2 linked regions of the Acidicapsa acidisoli genome follow. The protein of the gene in region 2 interacts with the protein of the main gene of each other region in a pairwise test. Links are inferred from orthologs where the notes say so. Each region holds a gene or a part of one and is shown on either strand. Other genes may lie near its edges. The genes, in order: gyrA and gyrB.

What was found.
Region 1: the proteins of gyrB (region 2) and gyrA interact in binary tests that used the Escherichia coli proteins (3 or more experiments, as listed by UniProt). The link is inferred for Acidicapsa acidisoli from one-to-one orthologs.

The regions. Positions count from the first base shown.
Region 1 is NZ_JAGSYI010000001.1:304,965-318,772, forward strand. The notes cover bases 1,415-4,822. They hold gyrA (DNA gyrase subunit A), read right to left. Parts: upstream 4,444-4,822; coding sequence 1,615-4,443; downstream 1,415-1,614. Other genes in these bases: OHL23_RS01200 (DUF6496 domain-containing protein), read left to right, coding at 4,749-4,822. In the rest of the region: OHL23_RS01180 (DinB family protein), read right to left, coding at 1-358; OHL23_RS01185 (DUF5715 family protein), read right to left, coding at 435-1,091; OHL23_RS01190 (hypothetical protein), read left to right, coding at 1,127-1,333; more of OHL23_RS01200, read left to right, coding at 4,823-4,976; OHL23_RS01205 (glycosyltransferase family protein), read right to left, coding at 4,981-6,192; OHL23_RS01210 (dienelactone hydrolase family protein), read right to left, coding at 6,262-7,041; Holliday junction branch migration DNA helicase RuvB, read left to right, coding at 7,163-8,200; OHL23_RS01220 (thioredoxin family protein), read left to right, coding at 8,252-8,809; UTP--glucose-1-phosphate uridylyltransferase GalU, read right to left, coding at 8,844-9,719; OHL23_RS01230 (DUF885 domain-containing protein), read right to left, coding at 9,844-11,577; mfd (transcription-repair coupling factor), read right to left, coding at 11,647-13,808. UniProt on the Escherichia coli protein: A type II topoisomerase that negatively supercoils closed circular double-stranded (ds) DNA in an ATP-dependent manner to maintain chromosomes in an underwound state.
Region 2 is NZ_JAGSYI010000001.1:832,147-849,512, reverse strand. Bases 6,179-9,364 are described here. They hold gyrB (DNA topoisomerase (ATP-hydrolyzing) subunit B), read left to right. Parts: upstream 6,179-6,560; coding sequence 6,561-9,164; downstream 9,165-9,364. Other genes in these bases: OHL23_RS03440 (LysR family transcriptional regulator), read right to left, coding at 9,363-9,364. In the rest of the region: peptide-methionine (R)-S-oxide reductase MsrB, read left to right, coding at 1-218; rpmB (50S ribosomal protein L28), read right to left, coding at 312-500; OHL23_RS03475 (GNAT family N-acetyltransferase), read left to right, coding at 848-1,396; OHL23_RS03470 (NYN domain-containing protein), read right to left, coding at 1,556-2,404; OHL23_RS03465 (MFS transporter), read right to left, coding at 2,628-3,875; rplU (50S ribosomal protein L21), read left to right, coding at 4,172-4,507; rpmA (50S ribosomal protein L27), read left to right, coding at 4,560-4,823; OHL23_RS03450 (hypothetical protein), read right to left, coding at 4,921-5,793; more of OHL23_RS03440, read right to left, coding at 9,365-10,304; OHL23_RS03435 (alginate export family protein), read right to left, coding at 10,369-11,862; OHL23_RS03430 (quinone oxidoreductase family protein), read right to left, coding at 11,937-12,905; OHL23_RS03425 (DoxX family protein), read right to left, coding at 13,004-13,405; OHL23_RS03420 (twin-arginine translocation signal domain-containing protein), read left to right, coding at 14,115-16,466; OHL23_RS03415 (L-lactate permease), read left to right, coding at 16,655-17,366. UniProt on the Escherichia coli protein: DNA gyrase negatively supercoils closed circular double-stranded DNA in an ATP-dependent manner to maintain chromosomes in an underwound state.

The sequences.
Region 1 (13,808 bases), 530 kb from region 2 along the record:
GCGCGGCAACGATCGCCGCCTTGTCGGCTGTCTCAGGGGGCACCTTATACAGCGCTTCCGGTGCCGTCTCGTTGAGTGTGCCGCAGCTGCGCAACTGCGCCTCGCTGATATGGTTCACCACGCGCGCAAAGGTCCTGACCTCCGGCGTAGGACGGAAAGAATAGCTTTCCGTCGGCATCTTATCGGCAGCTTTAAGGATGTTGGCTTTCAGACCGTTATAGCTGCGCAGCACATCGGCTGCGGGAGTGAACGTTTGCTTCGGCACAGCGGGGTGATCTGCCGGAGCCGCGGTCTGGCCATGAGCGGCCAGGGCGGTGCTCAAGATTGCAAAGGCTGTAAGGGCTGCAAAGCGTGACAAGGGCGCGTCCTCCGTCGTCATCGTACCAGAGCACCGTCTATTGCGAATACCGTCCGCCGCAGATATTGGAACCGGTTTACCTGCCGTGCCCGGCGAGTATCGAGGCTGAAGCCAGGGGCGCGGCCTTTGCCGGACTTGTCGAGCCGGGAGCCGGCGCCTCATTCGACTCCGTATAGCTCTTGTAAACGGAAATATGGAAGCAGGATTGGCGAAACTCCTCTTCGACATCGATCTTGCCCTGCTGTTCCAGCGGAATCAGCCAGCAGCGCATCCAGCCAATTTCTTTGGAGGAGAGACCCTGCTTGGCGATGTCGATGGTGCCGCCAGTCAGGTGCGGTGACGCGATATCCCCGTCCGCTGCTGCTGCATTGCCGTTGATCATGCGCAGTCTGCGCTGGTACTCGACCGTGCGCACCGCGGAGGTGACCTCAATCACTGAGCCAGCGAAGCGCGCGGAATGGGCGCGGGCCAGATCGGTGAGGAATTTCGCCGTCCACGGGCGGCAGTAGCGCCGGTTTTCGGGCAAATCTGTATTTACATGCAGCGCAGCCGAAACCGGCACCGGAACCAGCGACCCATGGGCGATGCGGTCTTCGAGATCGGCATCATCCAGGATGCGCTCCAGGCCATCGGCTTCGGCCATCTCGTTCTGATGCACCAGGGATTCATGTGAGCCGCGCAGCGGCGGCGGAATGTTCAGTCGCGCCCGCAGGAGAACGGGCTCCGAAGACATGTGACGGCCGTGCCTTCCGGCACTTGAGCGCCGCGATGCTTCGCGCAGACGACTCGCTGGTGCACCCGGCCGATGCAGATGCTGCGCCGGTCGCAATCCAGCGCGGCTCGCGTGTTCTGCGGCCTGTCGTCGTGCGCGAGACTGGACGCCGGCTTTGCCGGTTCTCCGCGAAGTTGCAATGGATCTTGTTTGAGCGCGATGATGCGGATGCGCGGGGACGACTGCCATTGACGGAGCAATGACAGAGAGACTGAAGGCCAAGGCGACCAGAAGCGAAATGAGGTACGAACGTCGCATAGACGGGGGTATTGGCGAGGTTCGCGGAGGCTACCGAGCTTTACCAGTGTACCGTTCCGATCCGCGTATTCGGAGTGGCAAGAGTGGTGCGGGCAGGTCCGATAACTGGCGGTCAAGATGACCTACGCTGAAAAAAGTCGAGAAGAAAATCGCAGTTGTAAAGCGCGACAGGCATCCACAATGGGATGCCTGTCGCGCTTTACAACTCCATCTTCTTTCGGTGAGGCTACTGCAGCAGGGTTCCCTGCTCGTCTTCCTTGATGTCTTCCGGCGGAATGACGACCGCTGCCGCGACCTTATCGTCCGGTTCAAGATTCAGCAGCTTCACGCCCTGCGTCGAACGGCCTGCCTCGCGAATGGTCTTGGTATCGATGCGGATCATCTTGCCGAACTGGCTGATCACCATCAATTCCGATGTCTCATCCACCGGCAGAATGGCCTGGCTCTTGCCGACCTTCGGGGTTGCCTTCAGATTGTTGACGCCCTGCGCACCGCGCGCTGTCAGGCGATATTCGTCGATGTCCGTTCGCTTGCCGAAGCCGTTCTCCGTGACGGTAAGAATCAAGTTCCTGCCTACGCCGAGGCGTTCGTCGAGAGCCTTGAGAGCCTTCCACGCCACTTCTGAGGATTTCTCAGCAGCCTTCTCCGCTGCCTTCAGAACCTCATCGTCGGGATTGCCGTTTCGGCGATCTTCACGCGCCTTCTGCAAGGCTTCTCGTGCTTCCGAGAGTTCGTTGCGCAAAGCTTCCAGCTTGCTGGTCAGGTTCAACTTCGCCGCACACTCATCGCGGTTCCGATCCCGCGTTTCATCGGTGACGGTGATGGCAACGCCAATCACCTCGTCGCCCTTCTTGAGTGAAATGCCCTTATTGCCGGCGGCGTTTCGTCCCATGGGCCGCAATCCGATCCCGCTGCGTTCCGGGTCGTATTCTTCGATGAAACGAATGGCCATGCCCTCGCGCGTGGCGAGGAAGATCGTCTGCTTGCCGTCGGTGATGGCCGCTTCGATCAGGTCATCGCTCTTTTCAATGGCGATGGCGATAATGCCGCGCGCCATGACGTTGCTGAAGTCCTTGAGCGGCGTCTTCTTGACGATGCCATTGCGCGTCGCGAAAAGGATGAATTTACCCTCTTCTTCCAGATTGCGCACAGGGAGGATGGTGACGACTTTTTCACCCGCTTGCAGATTGAGCAGGCTCTGCATCGACTTGCCCTTGCCCGCCGCGCTCACGTCCGGCACTTCGTAGACCTTGACCCAGTAAACGCGGCCCGTATTGGTAAAGCAGAGCAGGTAAGCATGGGTCGAGTCGATAATGAGCTGCGCGACAAAGTCTTCCTCGCGCGTCTTCATGCCGGTGCGTCCGGTGCCGCCGCGGCGCTGCTGGCGATAGATCGAGATCGGCGTCCGCTTCAGATAGCCCTGGTGGCTGACAGTGATGGCCACCTGCTCATCGGCGATCAGGTCTTCCATCTGCAGCTCGGCGGTCTCGTCGACAATGATGGTGCGGCGTGCATCGCCATACTTGTCGCGAACGTCTTCCAGCTCCTTCACGATAACGGCGCGAAGCTTTGGCTCGCTGGCCAGAATCAGCTCATATTCCGCAATGCGCAGCCGGATTTCGCCCAGTTCTTTGAGGATTTCGTCGACCGAAAGCTGCGTAAGACGATAGAGCTGCAATTCGAGAATGGCGTCGATCTGCCGATAGGTCAGGCCGCGCTCTTCGGCGGGAAGCCTCTCGCGATTCAGGTTAACGACGATCTCAACACCCTTGCCCCAGACGTAGAGATTTTCCCTCGCCTCGGCACGCGAAGCCGATCCGCGAATGATGCGGATGACCGAGTCGAGATTGTCGAGGGCGATCTTGTAGCCCTCTAAGACATGCTCGCGCTCGCGGGCCTTGCGCAAAAGATACACTGTCCGGCGACGGACAACTTCCACGCGATGATCGATGAAGCATCGGATGGCTGCAGCCAGTCCAAGCTCTCGCGGCTGGCCGTTGACCACCGCGAGGAAGATCATCGAGAAGCTTTCCTGCATCTGCGTGTGCTTGTAGAGCTGGTTGAGCACAATCTCCGGCTGCGAGCCGCGCTTCAGTTCGATCACGATGCGCATGCCATCGCGGTCGCTCTCGTCACGGACGTCGCTGATCTCGTCGACGATCTTCTCGTTGACCAGTTCGGCAATCCGCTCAATGAGTTTGGATTTGTTGACCTGGTAAGGGATCTCGTTGACGATGATCGCCAGCTTTTCCTTGGTAAGCTGCTCGGTGGCCACCTTGGCGCGCATCAGGAATCGTCCGCGGCCCGTCGTGTAGGCCTGCGCGATGCCGGTCTTCCCGAAGATGAATCCGCCGGTCGGAAAATCCGGCCCCTGAACGTGCTTCAGGACTTCCAGCAACCCGGCCTTCGGATCGTTCACCAGCGCAATCGTGGCGTTCACAATCTCGGTCAGGTTATGCGGAGGAATGTTAGTCGCCATGCCGACGGCGATTCCGTTCGAACCGTTGACAATCAGCGTAGGAATGCGCGTTGGCAGAACGGAAGGCTCGGAGGTCGATTCGTCGTAGTTGGGGACAAAGTCGACCGTCTCCATCTCGATATCGGCCAGCATTTCGCCGGCGATACGCTGCAGGCGGCATTCCGTATAACGCATCGCCGCCGGCGGGTCGCCATCGACTGAGCCAAAGTTTCCCTGGCCGTCGATCAGCGGATAACGCATCGAGAAGGGCTGCGCCAGCCGCACCATCGTGTCGTAAATCGCCGAGTCGCCGTGGGGATGGTAAACACCCATGGTCTGGCCGACAACCTTGGCGCACTTGGTGTACTTCTTATTGTGCTCCAGGCCCATCTCGCTCATCGCATACAGCACGCGGCGATGCACAGGCTTGAGGCCGTCGCGAATGTCAGGCAATGCGCGCCCGATGATGACCGACATCGAGTAGTCGAGATAACTGCGGCGCATCTCGTCTTCGATGTTGATGGAAACCACATTGGAACCGCTGTTCGGCGGGCCGCCAGCTTCAAGAGGGAGTTGCGGATTCTGATCGTCTGCCATAGTTGTGGATGCGAGCGAAGGGGCGGGATGGAAGCGATTTAGGACTAGCCTGAGCTTCGCGAGCTACTATCGTTATTTTAGTTGTTTGGACCCTGAAATAGCAAGGCTTGAACCGGCGAATAAGTCTTTATTTTACTTATACTTACTACTTCTATCCGATTGCCCTACCGAAGCGTATCGAAGATTCCCAGCGAGCGATGAATTTTGAGCGGATTTTGGGGACGTAATCGAGCCTCCGGACAGCTTCCGTACAACTGCTCAGGCACCGTAACCATCTGAAAATGGGGTAGACAAGGAGACTCACGATGGCCACAACAGCTACGGCTAAGAAGGACAACGCAAAGAAATCGTCCGCGCGAAAATACTCCCCAGCCGCCTCAAAGAGCGTGGAAACCGAAATGAAAGCAATGAAGGAAGGAAAGCTCAAAAGCGGACGCAGCGGCAAGAAGGTAACCGACCCGAAACAGGCCATTGCCATCGGGCTCTCCAAGGCTCGGAAAGAAGGCGCAAAAGTTCCGCCGGAAAAATCCTAACCGCCTACAGCAACCCCGGCAAAGTGAGAACGCAGAAAACCGCCTGGAGCACAACAATTGCACCGCACGCCGCGATCGCGACCCTGCCTCGGACCGTCTCATACGAATCGGCGAAGACCCCGGCGATGAAGGTAAGCAAGAATGGCAACGCCCAAAGCAGCGGATTCCCCGGCACGCCCGCCGTAATAACAAAAATCAAAAGCAGCGTCACCAGAAACGGCGTCGTATTTCCGAAATAAAGCGTCTTGCGCAAGGCAAAGTAAAGCAGCAGTGCGGCGCCGGTCGCCACAGTAATCCCGGCATTTGAGATGTTCCAGAAGAAATGCCACGCCGGGCCGAAGGAAAATCCGATCTGCGCCGCGTCCGAGCGAAAGAGATAGCTGAAAGCGTCCGGCGAAAAACCGTAACACGCAAACAGCAAGATGAATGCCGCAATGGTCGACTCAAGCAGCACGGGCATCACCTGGCTCCGGCGTCCTTCCGCGATCCATAACATGAAGAACAGTCCCAATAACACCAGCACCGGCAGCGCCGCGATATGCGAAGCCGCAACCACCGCGAAGCAGACCGTGAGCAACACAATCCTGGGACGCCATTTTCGCCGTGGGCCTTGCATCGCATGCGCCACGCCGATGCACGTGTAGAGGCCGCCAAAGAAGCCCAGCGCCGTAAGAATCTCAGGATTAGGAGCAACCGACGCCCGCAGAACCTCCGGCGAGAAAACATACAGCGCCAACGCCGTATACCCGCCCAGATTGCCAAAGAGCCGCCGCGTCACCCACCACAGCGCCCCGCCCAATCCCACCCCGGAAGCGATAAACGGCAGCCGCAGGAGCAGCAGGACATGCGTCATCTGGTGGCGCAGTTCCCAGGTCGAAGTGGGCGCGTCGAGTGTCTGGACAACCTTGTCTTCCGGCTTGCGAAAGTTGTCCGCCAGCCGCTCATACGCCAGATTGAGCGTCAGCGGCAGCCCTGCCACGCGATACGCCAGTACGCCGTCGTGAATATTCCCGCAGGACGTAAAATATCCAGCCAGAGGCGAAGGCCGTTCCCACATTTCGCGGCCGCAGCGTGCGTACTGGTAGTCGCGCTCGGTAAGGTCCTGGTGAGCGGTGAGCCAGAACGCCTGCGCCAGAAACAGTAGCAACAACCCCGCCGCGATGCGCTGGGGCAGATTGAATCGGAAACGGCGAAGAGTCGCGAAACGAAGGGTCATCCTGACGATACGGGTCCTGACCCAGTTTACCGGAGCCAGGTCAGAACCCGTCTTGCACTGAGAACGACTTCAATTGCGTGTATTCGTAATCGCCGCCGCGCTGGAATCGCCCTGCCCGAGCTTGCGATGAAAGAGATCGAGCGCCAGCGTCATGCACTGCCGCGCCAGTTCCGGATCGTACCGCGCGCCTTCGTCCCGCAAGAATGCGTGCGCTCCGTTTACCTCATGCCAGGTAAATACCGCTCCTACCTCATTGAGCCGATTCAACACGGCCATCCTGCCTTCCAGCGGGATATGCGGGTCCTGCCGTCCCCAGATCATCAGCAACTCGCCTTTGATATCTGAAGCCCGCTGCAGAGAATCGTCGTTCATGCCCTTGCCCAGGCTGTGCTTGTGGATATCCGTCGCATAGAAGCAGACCGTCGCCCGCACATCCGGATTCAGTGCTGTCCGATACGCCAGATGCCCGCCGATGCAAATCCCCATTGCTCCAAGCTGCCCGGTGCAATCCGGACGTGAAGCAAGATGGTCCAGCGCCGCACGCGCATCGGCATCGTAGCTGGCCAGTTCCTTGGTCGTCTTGAGCGTATTCCCGCGGTCGGTACCGGGCTTGTCATACGCGAGCACGGTGCCCGGCGCTTCGAACTCGTGATAAATCTCCGGCATTGCGACGATATACCCGTGTCCGGCCAGCATCGCCGCAATGCGCGCTACCGGCCCTGTGATCTGAAAAATCTCTGAATAAAAGACAACTCCCGGGTACTTTCCCGGCGCTGCAGGATGAACAATGTGGGTCCGCATCGGCCCCCAAGCAGTAGTCAACTCAACCTGTTCTTCAACGACGATCATGCCGCTCCACCTCCGGTTCTATGCCGCGCAATTACTTTATCAGTTGTGCGATTGACGGAATTGTCCACAGCCCCACACAAGACACCGCTCTGCGGCCAACACTTGATAGACTTCCATCAGCATGGCGCCGAAACCTAAAGACGATCCCGAACGCCTCGTAAGCGCCGCGCGCGCCGGCGAAGAAGACAGCTTTGAACTGAAGCTCCGCCCGCGCCGACTGGGCGAGTTCATCGGCCAGGCCAAAGCCAAGGAACAGCTCGCCATCGCCCTCGAAGCCGCCAAATCCCGCGGCGAGGCGCTCGACCACGTGCTCCTCTTCGGACCACCCGGCCTGGGCAAGACCACGCTTGCGACCATCATCGCCAACGAAATGGACGTAGGCTTCCAGCAAACCTCCGGCCCGACCTTACAAATCCAGGGAGATCTGACCGCAATCCTGACCAATCTGCGCGAAAAGCAGGTGCTTTTTCTCGACGAAATCCACCGTTTGCAGGCCGTGCTCGAAGAAAAACTCTACACCGCCCTCGAAGACTACAAGCTGGACATCATTATCGGCCAGGGCCCGGCCGCGCGCACCCATGTGATGGAAATCCGTCCCTTCACCTTCGTCGCCGCGACGACGCGGCCCGGCCTGCTATCCTCACCGCTGCGCTCGCGCTTCGGCATTCTCCTGCGTCTGGAGTTTTACACAGAAGAGGAACTGCGGATCATCGTCGAGCGTTCCGCCGAAGTCATGCAGGTGCCGATAGACACCGACGGGGCGGCGGAGATTGCGCTCCGTTCCCGCGGCACACCCCGCATCGCCAACCGTCTCCTGCGCCGCGTGCGCGACTATGCCCAGGTGCGCGGGACCGGCGAAATCGACCGCGCAACCGCCCACGCCGCGCTCACCATGCTCGAAGTAGACGCGCACGGCTTCGACGAAATCGACCGCCGCCTGCTGATGACGATCATTCAGAAATACGACGGCGGCCCGGTCGGCCTGGGTACGTTGGCCGCGATCCTCTCCGAAGATGAAGACGCACTTGAAGAAGTCTACGAGCCATTCCTGATTCAGATCGGCTTTCTCGATCGCACTCCGCGCGGTCGCATTGCAACCCGTCTCGCCTACGAACACTTCGGCCTTGCTATGCCCCAAAAGCAAGCACCATTGTTCTAAGCAACGCACTTACAAACTTCAACTTATAAATCCATCTACGGAGGAGCCGCCATGGCACGAACAGAATCAACCATGTTATCGCTTGGCACCCTGGCCCCGGATTTCGCACTTACCGACGTCGTAAGCGAACAAACCATCCGGCGCGATGATTTTCGCGGAAAGAAAGCCCTGTTGGTCATGTTCATCTGCACTCATTGCCCGTTCGTCAAACACGTTGAACGCGAGCTGGCCAAAATCGGGCAGGATTACGCCGATAAGTCCATCGGAATTGTCGCCATCGGCAGCAACGACGCCTTGACTTATCCCGACGACGCACCGGCTGGGCTCAAGCAGCAGGCCATCACGATGGATTTTCGATTTCCCTATCTCTACGATGAAACGCAGGAAGTCGCGAAGGCCTTTGACGCAGCCTGCACCCCGGACATCTTCCTCTTCAACGCGGACTTCCGCCTCGTCTATCGCGGCCAACTTGACGGCAGCCGCCCCGGCAACGGGATTCCAGTCACCGGCGAAGATCTGCGCGCAGCAATTGACGCGGTGCTAACCGGCAAACCAGTGTCGGAAGATCAGCTCGCCAGCGTCGGTTGTAACATCAAGTGGAAAGCGTAGGGCGGAGCCAGTTTGTAACTGGCTCCCTTTCAACTTACAGTGGAAGCGTTTTGAGATATTCCCGGAACTTCGGTCCGAGATCCGCTCGATTCAACGCGAATTCGACAGTCGCCTGTAACATCCCGAACTTATCCCCGGCATCAAAGCGCTTGCCCTCAAAGGTGTAGCCATACACCTTCTCTGTCTTGAGCAGCCCAAGGATTCCGTCCGTAAGCTGCAGCTCGCCGCCGGCTCCAAAGCGAGTCTGCTCCAGCAGCCCAAAGACGGCTGGAGTCAGCACATATCGGCCAATAATCGCTTGCTTCGACGGGGCATCCGCAAACTTCGGCTTTTCGACCATCCCGGTGCAGTTGTAGATCCGTTCGTTAGCCGGGTCCTGTGAACCCGCAAGCACTCCATAAGCGCTGATCCCCGGCCCTTCGATGGTCATCGTCGCCAGCACCGATCCCTGACGCTCGTTGTAAACATCGATCATCTGCTTGATGCAAGGAACCTTTGAATCAATGACATCATCCGCCAGAATCACCGCAAACGGCTCGTCGCCGACTAACTGCTTGGCGCTAAGCACGGCATGACCTAAACCCAGCGGCTCCTTCTGCCGAACATAAGAGATACGAGCCAGCGAGGATATCTTCCGCGATATCTCCAGCAACTCTTTCTTGCCCTTCTTTTCGAGGGCCGCATCCAACTCATAGCTGATGTCGAAGTGATCTTCCATCGCGCCCTTGCCCCGTCCGGTAATGAAGATAATGTGCTCGATACCGGATGCGATTGCCTCTTCAACGCCATACTGAATAATTGGCTTGTCGACAAGGGGCAGCATCTCTTTCGGAACAACCTTGGTGGCGGGCAGAAAACGTGTGCCAAGACCACCTGCGGGAAAGACAGCCGTGCGAACTTGATTGCTCATGCGATAGGTTCCTTCCTGAAGAACATAGCTGGACTTTCGGGCAGCCTCTCGAATTATCTCAAAGATAAGTTACCAAAGGAATGTTGGTTGTTAATTACTAAAGATTTGCATCAACTTGCGCTTCCTAGAGCGCCGGAGAATCATTCCCCAGCATTGCCTGCCGCACGATCTTGATGGGAGGGTAGCCCTGACTGAGAAATGCATCGTGGAACTTCTGCAGCGAAAAAGCTGCACCATCTCTCTTCTGCAGATCCTCTCGCAGCTTCATAATTTCCAGCTTACCCAGCGTGTAGTAAAGATAAGTTGGATCGGAGGTACCGCGCTTCGTCTCTACCACCGCCGTCTCATGGGATTGGTATCCTTCCCGTTCGAAAAAGGCGATTGCATCGTCAACACTCATCTCGGCCGTGTGCATCCGGATGCCGACGATAAAGCGGGAGTCCCGCAGCAACGCATCCTGCAACTGCCCCAGGCGCAGGAACTTCGCTTCACGCTCCGTCTTCGCGCCTGAGCCGGGCTGGCCGTAGCCTTCATCCAGCATCATCTGCTCGCAGTAGTGCGCCCAGCCCTCGGCATTCGAATTAGCGCCCAGTATCTTGCGCACACGGCTCGGGGCGCGCGGCACCCAAAGGAATTGCACATAGTGGCCAGGATAAGCCTCATGCACCGCCGTGCTGATCACAGTACCGATGTTAAAGGCGTGCATATATCCCTCGACCTCCGCGGGAGTCATCGAGGACTCCGGCAGAGTTACATTGAAATACGCCTCCGTAGCATGTTTCTCGAACGGCCCGGGCGTATCCATCGAAGCGAATGTCGTGGCCCGCATAAAGGGCGGCGTCTCCTCAAGAATCGGCCGCACATCCGAAGGAATCGGCCGCACATCCGAAGGAATCGTTACAATATTCTTCGCGCGAATGAAAGAAATCAGGCCATTGAAGGTATCTCGAAAACTCTGTAACAACTGATCCGGCGCAGGATGGTTCTGTCCTAACTCCTCCAGCACCGCGCGTGGATCTTTTGCCGGCTCAAGCTCTCTCGCGACGCGATTGAATTCCGCTTTGTTTTTACTGAGATCGGCTTGCCCTATCTCCAGCAGCTTATCCAGTGGCGTATCGACCATCTCGTCATATGCAAGCTTCTTGCGGAAGGTATCCGCACCAATGCGAAACTCTCCCTTGGAGCGCGGCAGCAGTTCTGTCTTCAACCAGGACTGATAGTCATTGAGCGCGGCAATTACAGCCGCATTCGTCGCTGTGAATTCCGCATTCAAAGCCGGATCTTTCACGTCCGCAAACGCAAGCGGCACATCATGCTGAAAGAAACTGATAATGCCGGGAAGCTGCTCGATCGCAATATCGGTGTAAACATGCGGCGGATTCTTGAGGTTCTCCCGCGCGATAACAAACGTCCGCGGCATCAGCTTTTCCCGCGCAATCAGGGATCGCAGCCGCTCTTCGGACGGCGCGAACTTGCGCTCCATCAGCGAAAAAGCTGCATTGGAAATAGCCCCCGAATAACTATCCGGATTCTTCTCCCACGGACGAATCACTTCCAGCGTTAAAAGAGTCGAGCGTATGTTGGAGAGCACCAGTTCGCGATCGCCGCGAGTCGTCTGATCCAGCGAAGCCTCAGGAATGGTCGCGATCCGCCCTTCGAAATCGTGTAGTGCCTCTATCTCAGAATCAATGCTCCTACGCGAGAAATCTTCGAGCTTCGAATCGTATTGATGGTAGCCAGTCAGAGTCCCAAGCGTCGGCTGGTTCGGGAAATACAGTTGATCGAAGTACTCATCCGAAGCAGCGGTAAATGCCGCCTTCGAGTCCTGCGCAAATCCCTGGTTAACAGCTACCGACACGATAAGAGCTCCGAAGATACAGAATGCTGCGGCTTTTTTCATTTGGCTCACTTTGTGCGCGAACACGCGCTAGGCAGGCACAGCTTCCAGTTGAATGGCGTCAAGCAACGCGCGGGCGTCGGCCATGATCTTCATCGGATCGGCTGGCGTCATGGCAGTCAAAGGATACTTCAAGATACCCTGCGGCGTGAACTGCGCGCCCTTGCGCGCGTTCCTGGCCACCAGACGCATGAGCCGTTCGGGATCGACCGCAGCCTTGTCCGTAAACTTCAAATGCAGCAGATCGCGCTTGCGATCCAGTTGCGCCACGCCGACCCGTTCGCAGGCAATGCGCAATCGCGAAGCCTCCAGCAGATGAATCGTATGATCCGGCAGCGGACCGTACCGGTCCTCCAGCTCGGCGCGAACATCTGCTAACACTTCATCCGTCGCAGCTCCAGCTATCTTCTTGTACAGCCGCAACCGTTGATTCTCTTCCGGCACATACGTCTCTTCGATGCGCAGAGCAATTCCAAGGTTGAGCTGTGTGGCCGCGCGATCTTCATCCTTTTCGCCCTTCAACTCGCGCACCGCCTGCTCCAGCATTGTCGTATATAACTCGAATCCGACCGCCTCGATATGCCCACTCTGCTCGCCGCCAAGCATATTACCCGCGCCACGCAGCTCCAGATCAAGCGCGGCAATCTTGAAGCCCGCTCCAAGATCGCTGAACTCCTTGAGAGCCGCCAGTCGTCGTCGCGCAATGTCCGTCAACTCTTGTTCCGGTGGAATCAGCAGATACGCATAAGCGCGGCGATTGGACCGTCCCACGCGACCTCGCAACTGATACAGCTCACTCAACCCATGCCGATCCGCGCGATTGATCAGAATCGTATTCGCCAGTGAAATATCCAGGCCATTCTCAATAATTGAAGTAGCAACGAGCACATCATACTGGCCATGCACAAAGGCCAGCATCACCTTCTCCAACTCGCCTTCGCTCATCTGCCCATGACCAACCGTTACGCGCGCCGCAGGCACAAGCTCATGTATCTTCGCGGCGATTTCGTAAATGCTCTCGACGCGATTATGCACGAAATACACCTGGCCGCCACGCTCCAGCTCCAACTCAATCGCCGAGCGAACCAGCTTCTCATCGAACTTCGCAACGACGGTCTGAATCGCCATGCGATCCTTCGGCGGCGTCTCGATCACGCTCATATCGCGCAGCCCGATAAGCGACATGTGGAGCGTGCGCGGAATAGGCGTGGCGCTCATCGCCAGCACATCGATCGCCCTGCGCATCTGCTTCAGCCGCTCCTTGTGCCGCACGCCGAAGCGCTGCTCTTCATCGACAATCAGCAGTCCAAGATCCTGAAACTTGATGTCCTGCGAAAGCAGCCGGTGCGTGCCTACAAGTATGTCGACCTTGCCCGTCTCCGAGCGCTCCAGAATCACCTTCTGCTCCTTCGGCGTGCGGAAGCGCGAGATCATTTCGACATTGATCGGAAACTGCGAGAAGCGCTTCTTGAAGGTCTCGTAATGCTGAAAGGCGAGAATGGTCGTCGGCGTGAGCACAGCCACCTGCTTGCCGTCCTGCACTGCCTTGAAGGCCGCGCGCATTGCGACTTCTGTCTTGCCGTAACCCACATCGCCGCAGAGCAACCGGTCCATCGGCCGCGCCGATTCCATATCGCGCTTGATATCGGCAATGGCATTCAACTGGTCGTCGGTCTCAGTGAAATCAAATGCCTCTTCGAACTCCAGTTGAAACTCGTTATCCACATTGAATGCATGACCCTTCGCTGCCTCGCGCTCGGCATAGAGCTTGAGCAACTCGTCGGCCATATCGGCCATGGCTTTCTTGACGCGCGCGCGAGTCTTCGTCCATTGCTGCGAACCGAGTTTGTTCAGAACCGGCGTCGGTCCGGCATCGGTCGAACGATACTTCTGGATAAGATCGAGCCGCGTGAGCGGAACATACAACCGCGCTTGCTCCGCAAACTCCAGTACCATGAACTCGACCGTCAGCCCATCCTGCTCAATCTCCTTGAGCCCCACATAACGGCCAATGCCATGCTCGACATGCACCACATAATCGCCGATTGTAAGATCGCGAAAATCGGAGACAAACGCCGCAGTCTTAGACTTGCGTGGTTCCATCCGCGCCGTAACATCGGCCTCATCCGATAGGTCATTTGCGCCAAAGAGAATGAAGTTCTGCTCCGGGCAACTTACTCCCGCGGCTATCT
Region 2 (17,366 bases):
CCAAATTTGACTCAGGCTGCGGATGGCCTAGCTTTTACATCCCGGCGGACTCGAAAGCGATCAAGGAGCACGAGGATCTGAGCTACGGGATGCGGCGCGTCGAAGTGACCTGTGCGCGCTGTGGCGGTCATCTGGGCCATGTCTTTCCGGATGGCCCGAAGCCGACCGGACTGCGTTATTGCATCAATTCCGCATCGCTGAGCTTCGAAAAGAAGTAAGGACAACTCAAAAAGCAGCCCCCGCCCGCATAAGGTTCGGCGAGTGGGGGCTGCTTTTTGGTGCTTGAGGTGTATCCGGCGAAAGCCTGGGCGCTACGCCTTGGCGACTTTGCCGCTCTTGATGCAGTTGGTGCAGACGCGGATGCGCTTGGCTGCTCCGTTGACCAGAGCGTGAACGGCCTGGAGATTCGGGCTCCAGCGGCGCCGGGTTACGTTGTGGGCGTGAGAGATGTTATTGCCAAACTGCGGGCCTTTGCCGCAAACGTCGCATACCTGTGCCATTGCTCGACTCCAAAATCCTTAAGGGTATTCCCGCATTGGGATCGGGGCGGTCGTGAAGACGCTGTCTACATTGCGTCGGAGCGTTTTTCGCTCTGGGCAAACGTTGAAGGCTGCCACAACGCAGAAAGACGCGGCTCACAGACCTGCTGCCGAACCCTTAGTATACCCGGAAATCGGCTTTCGGCAAAGGGCTCGGTTTGGCAGCGCGTTGACACAGGCCATAAGTCTTATCCCTCCTTTATATGATTGAGAGTGTACTGGTAGGAGAAGTGGGGGTTTGGTCAAACCGAAACGAAGTGGAAACACACGATTCAATCCACCTGACGTCTATTTCGAATCCAAGCCACATGAGAGCTGAACGCAGCGCCGGCAGCTGGATCGACGAAACTCCCCTCGAATCGAAATGCCTGGTCCGTTCCGCAACGGCAGCCGACATGCCGGATGTCACAGCTATCTATGCCCAGTTCGTCGCAATGAGTACGGCGACATTCGAGACTGAAGTTCCGGATGAGTGGGAGATGCGGCGGAGGCGGCAGGCCGTTCTGGATCGCGATTTGCCGTACCTGGTGGCGGAGCTCGAGGGTTATATTGTGGGCTTTTGTTACGCCTCGCAGTTCCGGCCTCGCCAGGGTTATCGCTTTACGGTCGAAGACTCCATTTACGTGCGCCCCGACTGTATCGGCCATGGGGTCGGCAAGGCTCTTCTGGGCACGCTGATCTCGGAATGCCAGGCGAAAGGTTGCCACTCAATGGTGGCCTGTATCTGTGGGGTGAATGTGCCTTCGGTGGCGCTGCATGAATCGTTGGGATTTCAGCAGGTTGGTTTACTGCCGGAAGCAGGGTACAAATTCGGGGAATGGCTTCGCCTGTTGATCATGCAGCGTCCCTTGCAGTGAGACGCTGACGCTTCTCACTGCGGCGAAAACCCTCTATTAATTCTTTAGTCGCGCGAAGACGCTGTCTGCTTTCGGGGCAGACGTATTTCACTCTGGGCAAGCATTGAAGTGCGATTCCGGCAATGGGCCGATTGCGGGACACACACAGCCACCCAATTCTCAGAGCAAATCTTTGAAGGCAGATCGCAAATCTCTCTTTTCGTCCTCTGTGAGGGCCTTGCCTAGCCTTAGCTTGCCTGCGTACAAAAGCGGACGGTCAATTTCCGGAGGCAGCGGAACCCGGCCCTTTAATGAAGGGGCCAGTAGAGACGCTAACGGACCTTGGAGGATGCTTGCATGAGTCTGTCGGGCGATTTCCTCGCATGATAGGCGGGATTTGGTCACGGACCCTGTAGTTGGTACTACCGATGGCAGGCTGTGGGTCACCACAGATGGTTGAGGACTAACAGGACCGGGGATCGGTGCCTGAACCGTTGCTTGAGCAGCAAAGCTCTTGATCCAATCTGTTGTGAGATAGAGTTTTCCATCTGCTTCCGCAGCGAGATAGGGCGAGGTCGCAACCTTCGGCTCAAGAATAATGAGGTGGACGCGAAGGCCCATCGCTTGTGCAGCCGTCACCCCCGGTGTCAGATCCGCATCCCCACTTATCAGAACCGCGTGATCGATGGCCTTTGATTGGGTAAGGTTCAACATGTCGGCAATAATCAATCCATCCACAGCCTTCTGTTGCCCGGTCATGTTTCGTGTTCCAAGCCTGAGCTTAAAATCGTCAAGCTCATCGATCGATTGGTGATCCGGACCCTTACCGAGCTGGGAGGGACCGTCGTACCAGTAGACGCGGAGCAATTCGACTCCATTTGTCTGGCTGCCTACCGCACCCAGCAGGCTGTTGCGGAGGCTTTTGTAATCGACGATGACTTCACTTCTTTTGCCCGGCCTGCCCAAGACTGCGTGGCATGATTGCACCCAGAAATATCCCGCGTCTATGAATACCGCAACTCTACCCATTAGTTCACCCACAATAAATTTGAAAAGGGGCGCATATGCGCCCCTTTCTAGTGACGTCTTTGGGACGCCAAGTAATTGATGTCTTTGGGACACCGAATAGTAAAAACAGTATAGCAAATTTTAGAAAATGTGACCCGATGACACTTTGTTTCTTTGCGATCCCTTTTTTAGAGACCGGGCTCTCGCAATAAGACTTGCGCCACTCGCCGAAATCGATTTAGAGTCAGCTTCGTTTCCCGTCGCGGGCCGGCTCAATGTTTGGCAGAAAGCCAGTCAGCAGGCCGATGGCCGGCAGGTAAGCGCACAGTTGGTAGACGTAGACGATGCTGGTCATGTCGGCGATTTTGCCGAGGACTGCCGCGCCGATGCCGCCCATGCCGAAGGCGAAGCCGAAGAACAGGCCGGAGATCATGCCGACGCGGCCGGGAACGAGTTCCTGCGCGTAGACCAGGATCGCCGAGAAGGCTGAGGCGATGACGACGCCGATGATCACGCTCAGAACGCCGGTCCAGAAGAGGTTGGCGTAGGGCAGCAGCAGGGTGAAGGGCAGGACGCCGAGGATCGAGCACCAGATGACGTATTTGCGGCCGATCTTGTCGCCGATCGGGCCGCCGATGAGCGTGCCGGCGGCGATGGCTCCGAACAGCAGGAAGAGATGCAGTTGCGAGCTGGCAACGGAGACGTGGAAGCGGCTGATGAGATAGAAGGTGTAATAGCTGGTGAGGCTGGCGATATAGAAGTACTTGGAAAAGACCAGCATCATCAGGATGAAAAGCGCGAAGCCCACCTGATTTCTGGAGAGGTTGTGGTGGTGGTCGGGATGAGCGGCGCGGCGTTGCAGGTGTTCGAGGCGCTCCTTGTACCAGCGGCCTACCCAGCTAAGGACGGCGATTGCGGTGATGGCGGCAAGCGAGAACCAGAGGACGCCGATTTGTCCCTGGGGCAGGATGATGAAGGCAGCGAGCAGCGGGCCGATGGCCGAGCCGGCATTACCGCCGACCTGGAAGAACGACTGTGCGAATCCGTGTTTGCCGCCCGAGGCCATGCGGGCCACTCGCGACGACTCGGGATGGAAGATGGCGGAACCAACACCGAAGAGCGAAGCGGCGATCAGCAGCAGCGTGAAGGTGGGCGCAAAGGCCAGCAAAACCAGTCCAACCAGGGTGCAGGACATGCCGATGGGCAGCGACCAGGGCAGAGGGCGGCGATCGGTGAAGTGGCCGATGAAGGGCTGCAACAGCGATGCGGTGATCTGGAAGGTCAGGGTAATCAGCCCGATCTGGCTGAAATTCAAATGAAATGAGGATTTCAGGATCGGGTAAATAGAAGGCAACAACGACTGGATCATGTCGTTGAGCAGATGGCAGAAGCTGACTGCCGCGAGGACGCGTAGCAATGTCCCCTCCGGCGAGGCGCCGGATAGGGGTTTTGGAGCCTGAACTTCAATGGTTGCAACAGGAGAAGTGGTCATTCTTGATTGCCGGGGTGCTTTGCTGGGTTTGCCAGACTGGATCGCCAGTCTTTATTTTAGCTTTGATTCGGCGGCTTTGCCGTGGGGGAGCGGCGTGATTGACGCGAGGGAAACAAAGACGGTACACTACCTTAGTTTGGCGATTCTGCCTGTAGCCCTGTTTCAGCACTCGTCCGGTGAGTAGTTTGATATGGACTTGAGTGTTGTCAGGGTGAGCATGTGTTTGCCCATTCAATCAGGTTTGAAGGATGCGCGCCCCAATCGATATTGGGTTGAGCGGCGGCGCCGGAGGTTCTATGTACGCTGTGATTCGTACCGGTGGTAAGCAGTACCGGGTCGCCCCAGGCGATGTCGTCAAGATTGAAAAGGTAGAGACCGCGGATTCGGACGTCCAGACGGTCGAGTTTTCCGATGTGCTGGCAGTTTCCGGCGAGCCGGGTACGATTGCCAGGCCGGCGAGCGCGAAGGTTACGGCCGAGGTGATTGGCGACGGTCGCCATGCAAAGATCCTGGTCTTCCACCTGAAGCGGAAGAAGCAGTACAAGAAGCTGCAGGGACATCGACAGGCATTCACCGAGGTGCGTATCAAGACCATTGAGGTGGATGGCGTTCCCTACGGAGCAGCCGTCTAAGCGGCCGAACCGGTAGAACAGAAGTTCTGGACTTTAGAAAGGATTTACTCGAATGGCACACAAAAAAGGCGGCGGTAGTTCAACAAACGGACGCGACTCAAATGCCCAGCGGCTGGGCGTGAAGGCCTTCGGCGGCCAGGTTGTGACCGGCGGCACGATCATCGTTCGGCAGCGTGGAACACCGATCAAGCCGGGCGTGAATGTTGGCATCGGCAAGGACGATACGCTCTTCGCCAAGATCAGCGGAACAGTGCAATTCCGGGATCGCGGAAACAAGGGACGATTCGCGTACGTGGAACCCCTGGCTGCTGAGTAAGCGCGGTCGGCGCTCTCGCAATGGCTTAAGAAAAGGCCGGAACCTGATGGGGTCCGGCCTTTTCTGTTTTCGATCAAATCCAAACAAAGCGGGATTCTCAGGATTCCGATTCTTTGCCCTTCAGAGTGCGAACGAAGGCGCGTTCTACAACCTTCTCAACGTCCACAAGGAAGAAGCTGGGCGCAGGTTGCACGGCAACTTGTGTGCCCTTGTGTCCAAGGGCCGAGGCGATCTGATCCCATTTGTAGATGGCTGAGTTTACAGGAACGGTCACGGCTCTGCGTGCCGGCTCCGGCATCGCCGAGTAGACGGACCAGACACCGAGGGTGATGACCGAGGAGACCTCAAAGGCTAACTGAATGGCCGGAGTAGCATTGACGCCCAACATGGAAACGATGGATTCGGCGCAGTCGATTGCAGCCATCAATCCCAGCCCCAGTGCCATCCCCATCGGGCGGCTTCGCAGTGATAGTCCGATCGCCCTCATGCTCAAGAGAAGCAATGCCAGCAGGCAGAGTTCAGTTGCGCCGGCGCATCGTAGAAGCTGCAGACCAATTTTGGCTACCGTTTCCGACCCCGGTGTGAGAGATGTCAGGGTTGTTGCCGTGACGACCACGGATGCAATCGCAGCCCAGGCAAAAACGGTGGTGCCCATTCGCGCCAGGCCCGGCAGCGGGGACATCGCTTCGCGGTATACGTCAAGGCAGCTCAGGAAGATGAGAGCAGCGGAAATAAGGCAACTGGTCCAATAGACGACGAAGTAGATCTTCGTGTAGGTCATCTCACTGGCAAGCAACGGACCGTAGAGCAGAAATTCCACGATTACCGCGGTAACTGCTCTGACTGACAGATATGAGAACATCCAGGGATAGTGCTTACGAAGACTCGGCCGCGAAAATGTTGCACAGACTGCAATTGACAGCAGTACGTCCAGGTTTACGGTGATCGTATGAGCGAGGGACCAATTCATGCGGCGCGGCTCCGAGCCATCCTTAAAGTACCCCTAGAATAGCGCGTTTCCCTGATGCCGCCTAACCAATAAGGTAATCGCCCGGTAGCACTTTCGTGCTACCGGGGTAGCGTATGCGGACCTGATTTTTTTGGGGATTTTATCGTATAGGGGGGCATTTGTCTGTAAACGGATTGCAGGTTGGCATCGGTCCACCGCCCCCTGGAACGCTGCTCGGGGTGATGGAAGCAACAGTGGAATTCCTGGGTGAAGAGTTTCCGGCAAAAGCTGCGGCGAGAATCAGAGTCAGGGCAAACATGCGAATAATCAGCTTCATAGATACGTCTCCTCCGAAAGTTGTATGCGCGGGTTATGTATTTCTACCTGAGTTAGGAATAGACTGAATTCTACTTTGGAGTCCAGCGATTTCGGCGTAATTAGAAAGTATGCAACAGTAAAGTTACCTGCGGAAGCATCCCCTGGGTAATTCAATTCGGATAACCTGATCGTACCGACGGGTCAGATAATCTGATGATTTCCGGGTACCAGACTCCTATTCGACAGGTTACTGAATCGCGTCTCTCAGAGGCGCGCCCGTGATAAAATAGACCTAGCAGGCGGTCCGAAATCCTCATTCCAGAGCCGCAGTTTCCTGGTCGACTCAGGAGGGCTTGCGGTTCACCAGCGACGTGTGTGCGTCCATTTCCCTGCGGCGCACAAGACTGATAACGCTTCAGGAGACAGGTCGGATTCAACGCCCTTCGCAAAAGATCTGATTAAGCGAGCTTATGTCCACGAACAATCTCTTTGATGACTCCTCTTCCGGCGCGACCCCTGCCAATAGTGGCAGCTACACAAGCGACAACATCAAGATTCTGGAGGGGCTGGAAGCGGTCCGGTTGCGTCCTGCGATGTATATCGGCTCAACCGGAGAGATGGGCCTGCATCACCTGGTATATGAGGTGGTCGATAACTCGGTCGACGAGGCGCTGGCGGGCTATGCTACGGGCATCGAGGTGATCATCCATTTCGACAACTCCGTCACGGTTGTCGATGACGGCCGCGGCATTCCCGTGGACATGAAGACGCTGCCCAACGGCGAGCAGATGCCGGCCGTGCAGGTGGTTTTGACCAAGCTGCACGCGGGCGGCAAGTTTGATGCTTCGACGTACAAGGTTTCGGGTGGTTTGCACGGCGTAGGCGTGAGCTGCGTCAATGCGCTCAGCCAGGAATTCAATGTTGAGATCTGGCGCGACGGGTATACATACGAGCAGGACTATTCCTGCGGCGATCCGACCTCGATGCTGCGACAGACCGGCACAAGCAAGCGGCGCGGAACCAAAGTGCACTTTCTGCCGGATCGAACGATTTTCACGGTCACCGAGTTCAATTACGACACTCTGGCGCAGCGTCTTCGCGAACTGGCCTTTCTGAACAAGGGGCTGGGGATCACGCTCACGGATGAGCGTGCGGTGGACCCCAAAACCGGCGAAGCGAAGCGCACGGAGTTTCGCTATGCGGGAGGCATTGCCGAGTTCATCAAGCACCTGAACAAAGGCAAGGCTGTGCTGCATGAGAAGCCGATCACCATGGAAGCGAGCCGGGATGGCGTGGAGATCGACATTGCTCTCCAGTACAACGATGGCTACTCGGATACCGTGTTCAGTTTCGCCAACAACATCAATACCGTGGATGGCGGTACCCATCTTTCCGGCTTCCGAACTGCTCTGACACGGACGATCAATGCGATTGGGCAGTCGCTGGGATTGTTCAAGGACCTGAAAGAAAATCTCTCCGGCGACGACGTGCGCGAAGGGTTGGTTGCTGTTGTCAGCGTGAAGCTTCCGCAACCGCAGTTTGAAGGGCAGACCAAGGGCAAGCTGAACTCGGATATCGCTGGGATCGTCCAGGCCTTCGTCAACGAGCGGCTCGGCGGATTTCTGGAACAGAATCCGCAGATCGCCAAGAAGATCATCGCCAAGGCCATTGACGCGGCCCGCGCTCGCGAAGCTGCGCGTAAGGCCCGCGACCTGACCCGGCGCAAAGGAGCGTTGGACGGAGGTGGTCTGCCGGGCAAACTGGCTGACTGCTCGGAGCGCAACCCAGAGCGCTGCGAATTGTATCTGGTCGAGGGCGAATCGGCAGGCGGAACGGCCAAGCAGGGGCGCGATCGGCGATTCCAAGCGATTCTGCCGCTGAAGGGCAAGATTCTCAACGTCGAAAAAGCCCGCTACGACAAAATGCTGGGCCACGAGGAAATCCGCGCCATGATCACGGCGCTCGGCTGTGGCATCGGCAAGGATGACTTCGACCCGGCCAAGCTGCGCTATCACCGCATCATTCTGATGACCGACGCCGACGTGGACGGATCGCACATCCGCACGCTGCTGCTGACCTTCTTCTTCCGCCACATGACGGAGTTGATCAAGCGCGGCCATGTGTATATCGCCCAGCCGCCACTTTTCAAGATCAAGAAGGGCCGATTCGAGCAATACGTCAAGGATGAGCGGGAACTCAATACGGTCGCGGTCAGACGCGCCTCGGAAGGCATTTCAATCCGCCATGGCGAAGGCGCAGAGTTGATCGACGGCGCGATTCTGACCCGCTTTATCGGGCATCTGGAAGAGTATCTCGGCTTCCTGGGCAAAGTGGATAAGCGCATCCGCAACGAGAAAGTTACCGAATTGCTCGCCCGAATGGAATTCACCAAGCGCGCGGATTTTGTCTCGACGGAAGAAACTGAAATCCCGCAAAAGCTGGTGGAACTGCGGGCCGCACTGGAACCGCTCTCGGAGCAGTTTCAATTCCGCGCCCTCGGGCAGCCGGAACGGGATGAGGAGCATCAGACCTGGTCGTTGAGCTTCACGGATGTGCAGGGAACAGTGCGCCGTATCGACTGGGCGCTGGCTGCGAGCGCGGAATACAAGCAGATGATGGTGAAGTTCGCCCTGATCAAAGATCAACTGGAGCCTCCATTCCTGATCGAATATGCGGGCAAAAGCGCGGCGGAAGTGGTACAGGATGAAGCTGACGCAGAAGCCGAGGCGGCAGCGGAACCGATCGAAACAGTGGCAGCGAAGGCTCCGAAGAAATCTGCGAAAGCCAATCGCGAGCCGGTCGAGAAGCAGAGCGCCCGCGAGCTCTTCGAGTATGTTGTCGAGCAGGGCAAGAAAGAGTACCAGGTGCAGCGCTACAAGGGACTGGGCGAGATGACCGCGCCACAGCTCTGGGAAACGACCATGGACCCGGCTGCCCGCACACTGCTCAGCGTGAAGCTGGAAGATATCGCCGAAACCGAGCATATCTTTACCACGCTGATGGGTGAAGATGTCGAAGCCCGGCGCAAATTCATTGAAGACAACGCGCTCGATGTCAAAAACCTGGATATTTAACTACTCGGATATTTAGCGGCCAAAATTGTGAAGAGGCGCATATCGGTGTGCGTGGGCTGAGGTCATTCCAGGTGGAACGCCTCGGCCGCGTGTAAATGAGCCTCTTCGTTACCTGGTTTGCGCAGCGAGCAATACCGCCCCTTGAAGTGCCTGGTCCTGGGCATTCCGCGTGAGGAGCCACAGTCTCAATCTTCCGGCTCATTGGGGCTCAAAGGTGGTTATCTTCTTCGCGACAAAATTGAGAAAAGCCCGGATCCGAGGCGATAGATGCTGGCGGTTTGCACAGATGGCGAAGAGGTCGATCTCGTCGCACCAGAAGTCGCTCAGGCATTGAACAATTGTGCCCGCAGCCAGTTCGTGTTGCAGATCCCAGGCGGCCTTCAGGGCGATACCCTCACCCGCACGCACCCAGTCATGCACTACCTCGCCGCTGGTCGTGCTCAGGGTTCCGTTGACGATCACTTCGAAGCGTTTTCCCTGGTCCTGGAAGAGCCATGTGTCTATCACGCGCCTGCCGCGGACCAGGCGGATGCAGTCGTGTTGGAGTAGATCGCTCGGCTTCGCTGGAACCCCGTGTTTCTTGAAGTAGGCTGGCGACGCGCAAACGATGCGCTTGGCGGAAAGAACCTTCTTGGCGATCACACTGGAATCGGTGGGGAGGCCGACACGGAGAGCTACATCAAGGCCATCGTCGATGACATCCAGGCCGATATCGGACAGCATGAGATGCACTTGAACATCCGGGAATTCATCTCTGAAATCAGTGATGAGCGGAGCGATGAGCCGTCTGCCCAACTCCATCGGAGCGCCGATCCGAAGCATGCCTTTTACTGCGGCTCCCTTTGAGGATGCCTCTGCTTCCGCTTCGGCGATATCGGTAACGATGCGTACACACCGTTCATAAAACAACTGTCCCTCTTCCGTCAGTTCGAAGGATCGAGAGGTGCGCGTGACCAGGCGCACGCCGAGGCGGGATTCAAGGGCGCTGAGTCCTCGGCTCATCGCTGCGGGAGAGGAGTTGAGGGCTCGAGCGGCGGCGGACAGGTTCCCTGCCTTTACGATCTGTACGAATAACTGGAGTTCAGCGACCTCGTCAGCCACGATCCCTGCCTTTTCGAGCGGCAATGTCTTCCCCATCATTCTAGCCACTTCCGGAGTTCGCTTAACGGATCAGAGTCTTCGAGGTCAGCCGGTACAGCGCGCTCTAAAAGCGATAGGTCAGACCCGCATTGGCGACGATCGGAGGGCGGTTATCCACCCCATGATCAAAGTAACCACCAGGCCGAAACCCCGCCAGGTTGAACGCGGCAATGAAATGCTGCGCGGGCGACCAGCGAATCTCCATGTCGCCCTGGCCTCCCAGATGCCTTGCGCTGGAGCTGCTCGCAGAGTCCATCAGTATGCCGCTGCCAAATGCATATACGCCGTCATGGACTGATTCGCGCCAATACCAATCCCATGAAACCTCTCCGGTGATATTCCGGCGTAGCTGAAACTGCATCATCGGATGAAGATCCATCAGGTTCTGGGGGCCCAGGAACGGAATGGCTTTGGGAGTGAAATACGCGCCGCGAGGAAACAGCGAATTGAACGTGCCAAGGGTGTTCCCCGCTGGATTTCTGTCGCCGCTGTAGATGTCGGCTCGCAGCATCGGACGCGGATGAAATCTCACTTGATCGAGCGTGTATCCCGTCTCCGTAGAGAGACTCCAGGCACGAATCGAATCGTTACCGAAGGCGCCCCACTGGTAGTTGGCCTCCCAGTTGTAATCCAGACCCTTAGAGGGTGGCCGGAAGGCCCTTACACCCACTGTATGGCGAAGCTCTGTCGCAGAGCCGCGATTGTACGACGCGTCTTTCGTCGCGAGCCCGATGTAGTAGAGATCCACCATTCCTCGTGACAGGATCGGCGCCGGCGCAGTGAGATAGCTACCCCACGTCGTTTGTTGGGGATTGGGAGCGTCGTCGAAGAATCCATGGTTATCCTCTACAGGCTTTAAGGCAAACACGTCCCAGTGGAGATGCGAGGTTTGCGTAATCCAGCGTATTCCGTCGAAGCTGAGCTTTACATTCGGGCCTTCGTTGTTGTCGAAGAGGCGGCCCGATCCAAGTACGACCTCCTGGCGGCCGAGTCGCAGACTGCTTCCGAGTTCCCGGCTGACGTGCGGACCGATCTCGATAAATCCCTGGTGGAAGTCCCCGGGGTCCTCATCCACTCCAGGTCTTGGACCTCCCACTCTGCCCATGACATAGTCGAACTGCAATTCTGAAAACAGCCGGAAATTACTTCCGGCATGTAGATCGAAATGCGGCATTACGCGGCTCATTACGTAGCCGTTGTGGTCTTGAGGGCCTGCGCCCAGCATCCAGTTGTCGTAGTATTCATACTCCGTGCGATACTCCAGCCCAAAAGAGATATACCTCTGTGGACCGTCGCCCAGGCGAATGTATTTCGCCGGATCGAAGAAGTCCGGATGCAGCACTGGACGAGAGAGAAAGCTCCAGTCCTGCTCGGCAGGAAACGGGTTCAACGGAGGTCGAGCAGGATCGCTCACCTTGCCCGGTGGTTGCGGATCGGGAGTCTGCGCAAACACATGTCCGAAGCTCAGCAGGATCACGATGGCAACCGTCATCGCCGGCGCACAACGGATGAACGATGATCGTAGTACGTTCAGCGAGGAATTGGTAGAGATCTTCATGTCCAGTCCTTGATCAATCGGTCCCGCAGGGGCTAACGCATTGGTGAGTGGCAGCGAATAACATCCCTATCACCTCAGCGTGGCTTTAGAACCACGCGTCCGCGCTCGCCTTTCGCGACCAGCTCGTAGGCCTGCTGGGCGTGTGCGAGGGGAATGGTCTTTGAGACAATCGGCGGCTGATATACGCCGGAATCGAAGCCTGATCGCAGCTCTTTCAAGATGCGTCCCGAGGCGGTCAGATCTCGCTTAAGTGTGTCCACGCCAAAGAGCTGCGACTCGTTGTGGTAGAAGTCCACTAGATCGAACGTCACGCGGCGCTCTGTAGGGGAGGTAATTTCAACCTGCCGACCGCGGGGCGCGAGCAAGCTGAGTCCGATCCTGAATACCGGGCCTCCGGCTGCATTGAGGACTACATCGGCGCCGCGGCCGGCGTTATGTGTGCGCAACACATATCCCAGGTCCGGATCATGCGAGTTGATCAGAATGTCCGCAAGTTGCGCAGCAGGTGTAGGGCCTACGGGATCTCCCCGATGAATTCCGATCACGCGTGCGCCTAGATGTTTCGCGATCTGGATCGCTGCGCCGCCGACACCGCCGTTAGCTCCGAAGACAACAAACGTCTCGCCTTTCGACAGCTTTGAGTATTCGAGAGCGCACCATGCGGTCACAAACGTCACTCCCACGCACGCAGCTTGTTCATGCGACAGCGCTTCGGGCTTGCGAACCAGGCTCGCAAGGGGGGCTTGGATGTACTCCGCATGGGAGCCGTCTCTGGTGAATCCAACGTCGCCGCCCGTGCCCCATACTTCCTTGTCGATCCACTCCTGCGGACCGTCCACAACCACGCCCGAGTAGTCGCGTCCGGGGACGCGGGGAAGGGTGGTCTGTGACATCCGACCGGCAACGTTCTTCACATCGCTTGGATTCACCGAAGCTGCCTCAACGCGTACAACCGCCGTGTTTGCATCCGCCTGCGGCAGCGCTCTCTCGGCGAGCTTTAACTGGGACGGGCTACCGAACTCCTTGAACTCAATGACTTGCATGATTTTCCTCCATGGGGTGAAGTGCTAATGGCGCATGTAGAACGCACACTGGCGAAAGCATCAGCCATTGCGGTCAGTTCCAAGAGCCATGTATCCAATTAGCGCGTTGGATGTGGAAACCGAATGGGCTGAATGTTTGTAGCCGCGACGAAAATGAGGCCGCCAGCCATACACACATTCTTGAGAAAGTTGATGAGCTGAATCGTGTACAGCGGTGTGCCCACCGCCTGCCAGAAGGCATGGGCCATGAGGGTAGCTGGGATCAGAAATAAAAGCAGGGCTAACGCAGAGAGACGGGGATAAAGTCCGAATATCAAGCCAATACTTGCGACGAGTTGCAAAGCTTGCGCGCCCAGAAGCATCATGGGCACAAGGCTGACGGGAACGCCGTGAGCGGCCATTTCGTGTGCGGCAAGGCTCTGGCTGACGACGTTCAGTCCATTCAAAAGAAAAATGATCGACATGAGCACGCGAGCTGCGATAAGGGCATATCGTTCCATAGTTGAACCTCCTATTATTGAGTTCTCTTCGTGTGCATCGAGGAACGAAGAGTTTGGTGCAGGCAGGGGAAGCTGGATGGCAATGTCAGGCCGTCATCTCCTACTCATAACGCTATCGTTGTCGTCAGTGACTGAGAAGCCGCTTTAACCACACAGCAGCTTTGCGTTACAAGTAAAGCCGATCCTGTCGTTGCGCCTTACACTAAGCCGCTATGCACTATCTCCTTCGTCTCGGGCCAAGCCAGCGGGCGTAGCCTTACCTCAATCAGGTCGATCCCAGGCGTGGCAAAGAAACCTACCCGCGTTCTTCAGCTCATTACATCGGTCGATGCAATATGTGCCTTGCATAACGCGGATTCATGCTCTCGGTTCGATCAACATGGGCTAAGTGCAAACCGCCAGATTGCTAGATCAAGTGCATCCATCCGGATTTACCGCGCCTCAGCGGGAACGAAAAATGGCAGGAATGTCAGCCGCGCCCAACTTTATTTCAAAGCCTGACTTGACAGGATGGTATGACCAATCTACCATTTGCACGAAGATTCGGACCGGGTATCGAACCACCTGAAAAATGACCTCTGCATCCGTTCCAGCCCTGTGGCTGCAGCTATGCGGAGACGTCATGAGGGCACCATCGGTTCTGATTCACGCGCATTCCCATTTCTGAAGAGATCAATCAGCGAGAACAAAGGAGTGAATCTTGGAACCGATGCAGAAGAATGGCGAGATAGAGTCCCGCCGCGACTTTCTGAAGGCGGCGGCAGTGCTTCCCGTGGCGATGAGTCTCGGCGGTTTTACCCGTAGCGAAGCGAGCGCGCAAGCCGCTCCGGTCGGCGCAGAAAAGAGTGCGGCTCCCTGGTATCGCACAACTTGCCGATGGGGACAGATCAACCTGAACGAACTGGATCCGCAGCATTTCGATATGGATTGGTGGCGCAGTTATTGGAGGCGCGCGCAGACGCAGGGATTGGTCATCAATGCCGGTGGCATTATCGCCTTTTATCCGACGAAAGAACCGCTTCACCATCAGGCTCAGTTCCTGAACGGTCAGGATCTCTACGGCGACCTCACCCGCGCAGCTCATGCGGACGGGCTCAAAGTCTTCGCACGCATGGATTGCGGCAGCGCCTTCGAGCCGTTCTATAAGGCGCATCCGGATTGGTTCGCCGTGAATGCCGACGGCGAACCTTATCGAACCGGTGTTGCAGAAGCCGACGGCCGCGTCAGGCGTGGTGGAGGCGATGCACCCGGGCCGGAGCGCGATGATATCGTCCTCTACACCACGTGCATCAACGGCCCGTATTACGAAGAATATATTCCCAGGATTTTACGCGAAATAGCCGCCCATGAGAGGCCCGAGGGATTCACCGATAACCACTGGGCCGGCCAGGGCCGCGACAGCATGTGCTACTGCGTGAACTGCAAGAAAAAGTTCAAGCAATCCGGTGGAAAGGATCTGCCCACCAAGAAAGACTGGGACGATCCGACCTACCGGCAGTGGATTGAATGGAGTCATAAGCGGCGACTGGAGATATGGGATCTCTTTAATCGCACGACCCGGGAAGCGGGCGGCCCGGAGTGCATCTGGAGCGGCATGCTCAGCGGAAATTTCGTGCAGGACGCGGCAACTTTCCGGGACATGAAAGAACTCTGCGAGCGCGCCGACATCATCATGCTGGACCATCAGGCAAGAGCCGCCAACGGAGGCTTTCAGGAGAACGGCGACACGGGCAAGCGCGTTCATGGGCTTGGCGGCTGGGATAAGCTCGCGCCCGAGAGCATGGCAACCTACGGGCCGCGCAAGGCTGCACGCCCGGCTGCGGAAGTGCAGATGTGGATGGTTGAAGCCGCTGCGGGGACTATTCAACCGTGGTGGCATCACGTGGGAGCCTACCAGGAGGACCGGCGTCAATTCCACGTCGTCGAGCCCTTCTTCCGCTGGTATGCTGCGAATCAGCAGTACATGATTCACCGTGAGCCGGTCGCTACCGTCGGTGTGGTTTATTCTCAGCGCAACTTTGAGTGGTATGGCCGGGACGACGGCAACCTGCTGGCGTTGGCTCCGTATAACGGCGTAACCGAGGCGCTCCTTCGGGCCCGCATACCGTATCTTCCCGTCCACGCCGATCACATCGATCGCGACGCAGCCAAATTTTCCGTGCTGGTGCTGCCCAATCTGGCGGCGATGACCAACTCTCAGGTCGAAGCCGTGCGGCGTTTCGTCAGCAAGGGTGGTTCGCTGATCGCGACTGATGAAACCAGCCTCTATGACGAGTACGGCGATGCGAAACAAGACTTTGCCCTGGCCGATGTCTTTGGCGCGAACTACACGGGCAAGCGCTATGGTCCGCATAACCCCGCGACTCTTCAGCATACGTATCTTCGGCTCACCCCAGATGTAGGGCAGGATGTCGATGGGCCGCGCCACGGCGACGAGCCGGCTAAGTCAGCAGTCCGTCATCCGGCGCTGCGAGGCTTCGAAGAAACCAACATCCTGACTTTTGGCGGCGTGCTCCCAGAGGTAAAGCCTGCGCCTGGAACAACCGTGCTCCTGACATTGGTTCCGGAGTTCCCCATTATGCCTCCGGAGAACTCGTGGTTGCGGCATCCGCGTTCGGGGATACCGGGGCTTCTGGTTCGCGAACAGAACGGGGCCCGCATTGCGTTCCTGCCGGCCGACATCGACCGGCGATATGAACAAGGCAACATCCCTGACCACGGTGATCTATTGGCAAACCTTGTCCGCTGGGCAGCGAAAGACGATGTCTCCCTTGAAGTCAAAGGACCGGGCTTGATCGACTGCCATCTCTATCGCCAGCAGAATCGTCTCATTCTTCACCTAGTGAACTTAACCAGTGCTGGCACATGGCGGGCACCGGTAGATGAACTCATTCCGGTTGGCCCATTGACCGTGCGGCTGAAATTGCCGGAAGGCGTGGCCGGAAACAAGCTAACTCTGACAGCCTCGAAAGAAAACGCCACGCATGTACGACGTGAGGGTGGATGGGCACAATTCGAAGTCAGATCCATTCTCGACCACGAGGTCGCGGTACTCGAATAGTTCGCCTGAGCGCACGGTCTCAGTTGTGATTCCAATCGACCGGGATGGACGCTAAGCGCCGCTATCGCTCGATAGGTAGCGGCGCAAGGATCTCCAGCGTTCGCAGAAGGTCTCGGGCAACGCAACTACATATGGAGCAGGTTCCTGCGACGAGTGAGTTGAGCACCGGCGATATGGGGGATTCTTGAGTGCCTTTGCGATGGTTCCATAACTACTCCGCGGTCGGCAACAGCCTCGGACTGACTGCGCTGGTCATGTGCATTCCTGTCGTCTTTCTCTTTTGGGCGCTCTCCGTAAAGAGAATGAAGGGCCATGTCGCAGGGCTGCTTACGTTGTTGCTTATTACTATCATCACCACGCTGGGATACGGAATGCCAGTGCCAGTCGCGCTTTCGGCCGCAGTGCTGGGGATGGTCAACGGGCTCTTCCAGATTGGATGGATCATTCTGGCCGCAGTCTACCTCTACAATCTCACTGTGGAATCGGGACAGCTGGAGATCATCAAGAGTTCGATAGCATCGCTTTCCACCGATCGTAGATTGCAGGCTTTGTTGATTGCGTTTTGTTTTTCCGCATTCATGGAAGGCACAGCGGGCATGGGCGCGCCGGTTGCAGTGTGTGCGGCGATGCTGATCGGTATTGGGTTTGCACCGCTGCAGGCGGCCCTAGTCTGTCTCGTCGGCAATACGCAGCCGGTTCCATTTGGTCCCCTCGGAGTTCCGACCATCATGATGGCCAGCGTAACCAGGATCGACGATCATGTTCTGGCTAGAGCTGTAGGAATGGACATGGTCGTACTTGCCCTGATCATCCCCATTTTCATGCTGGTGGTCATGGCAGGGTGGAAGAGTGCCATTGACGTACTTCCGGCGGCGCTTGTGGCCGGTGGAAGCTACGCCA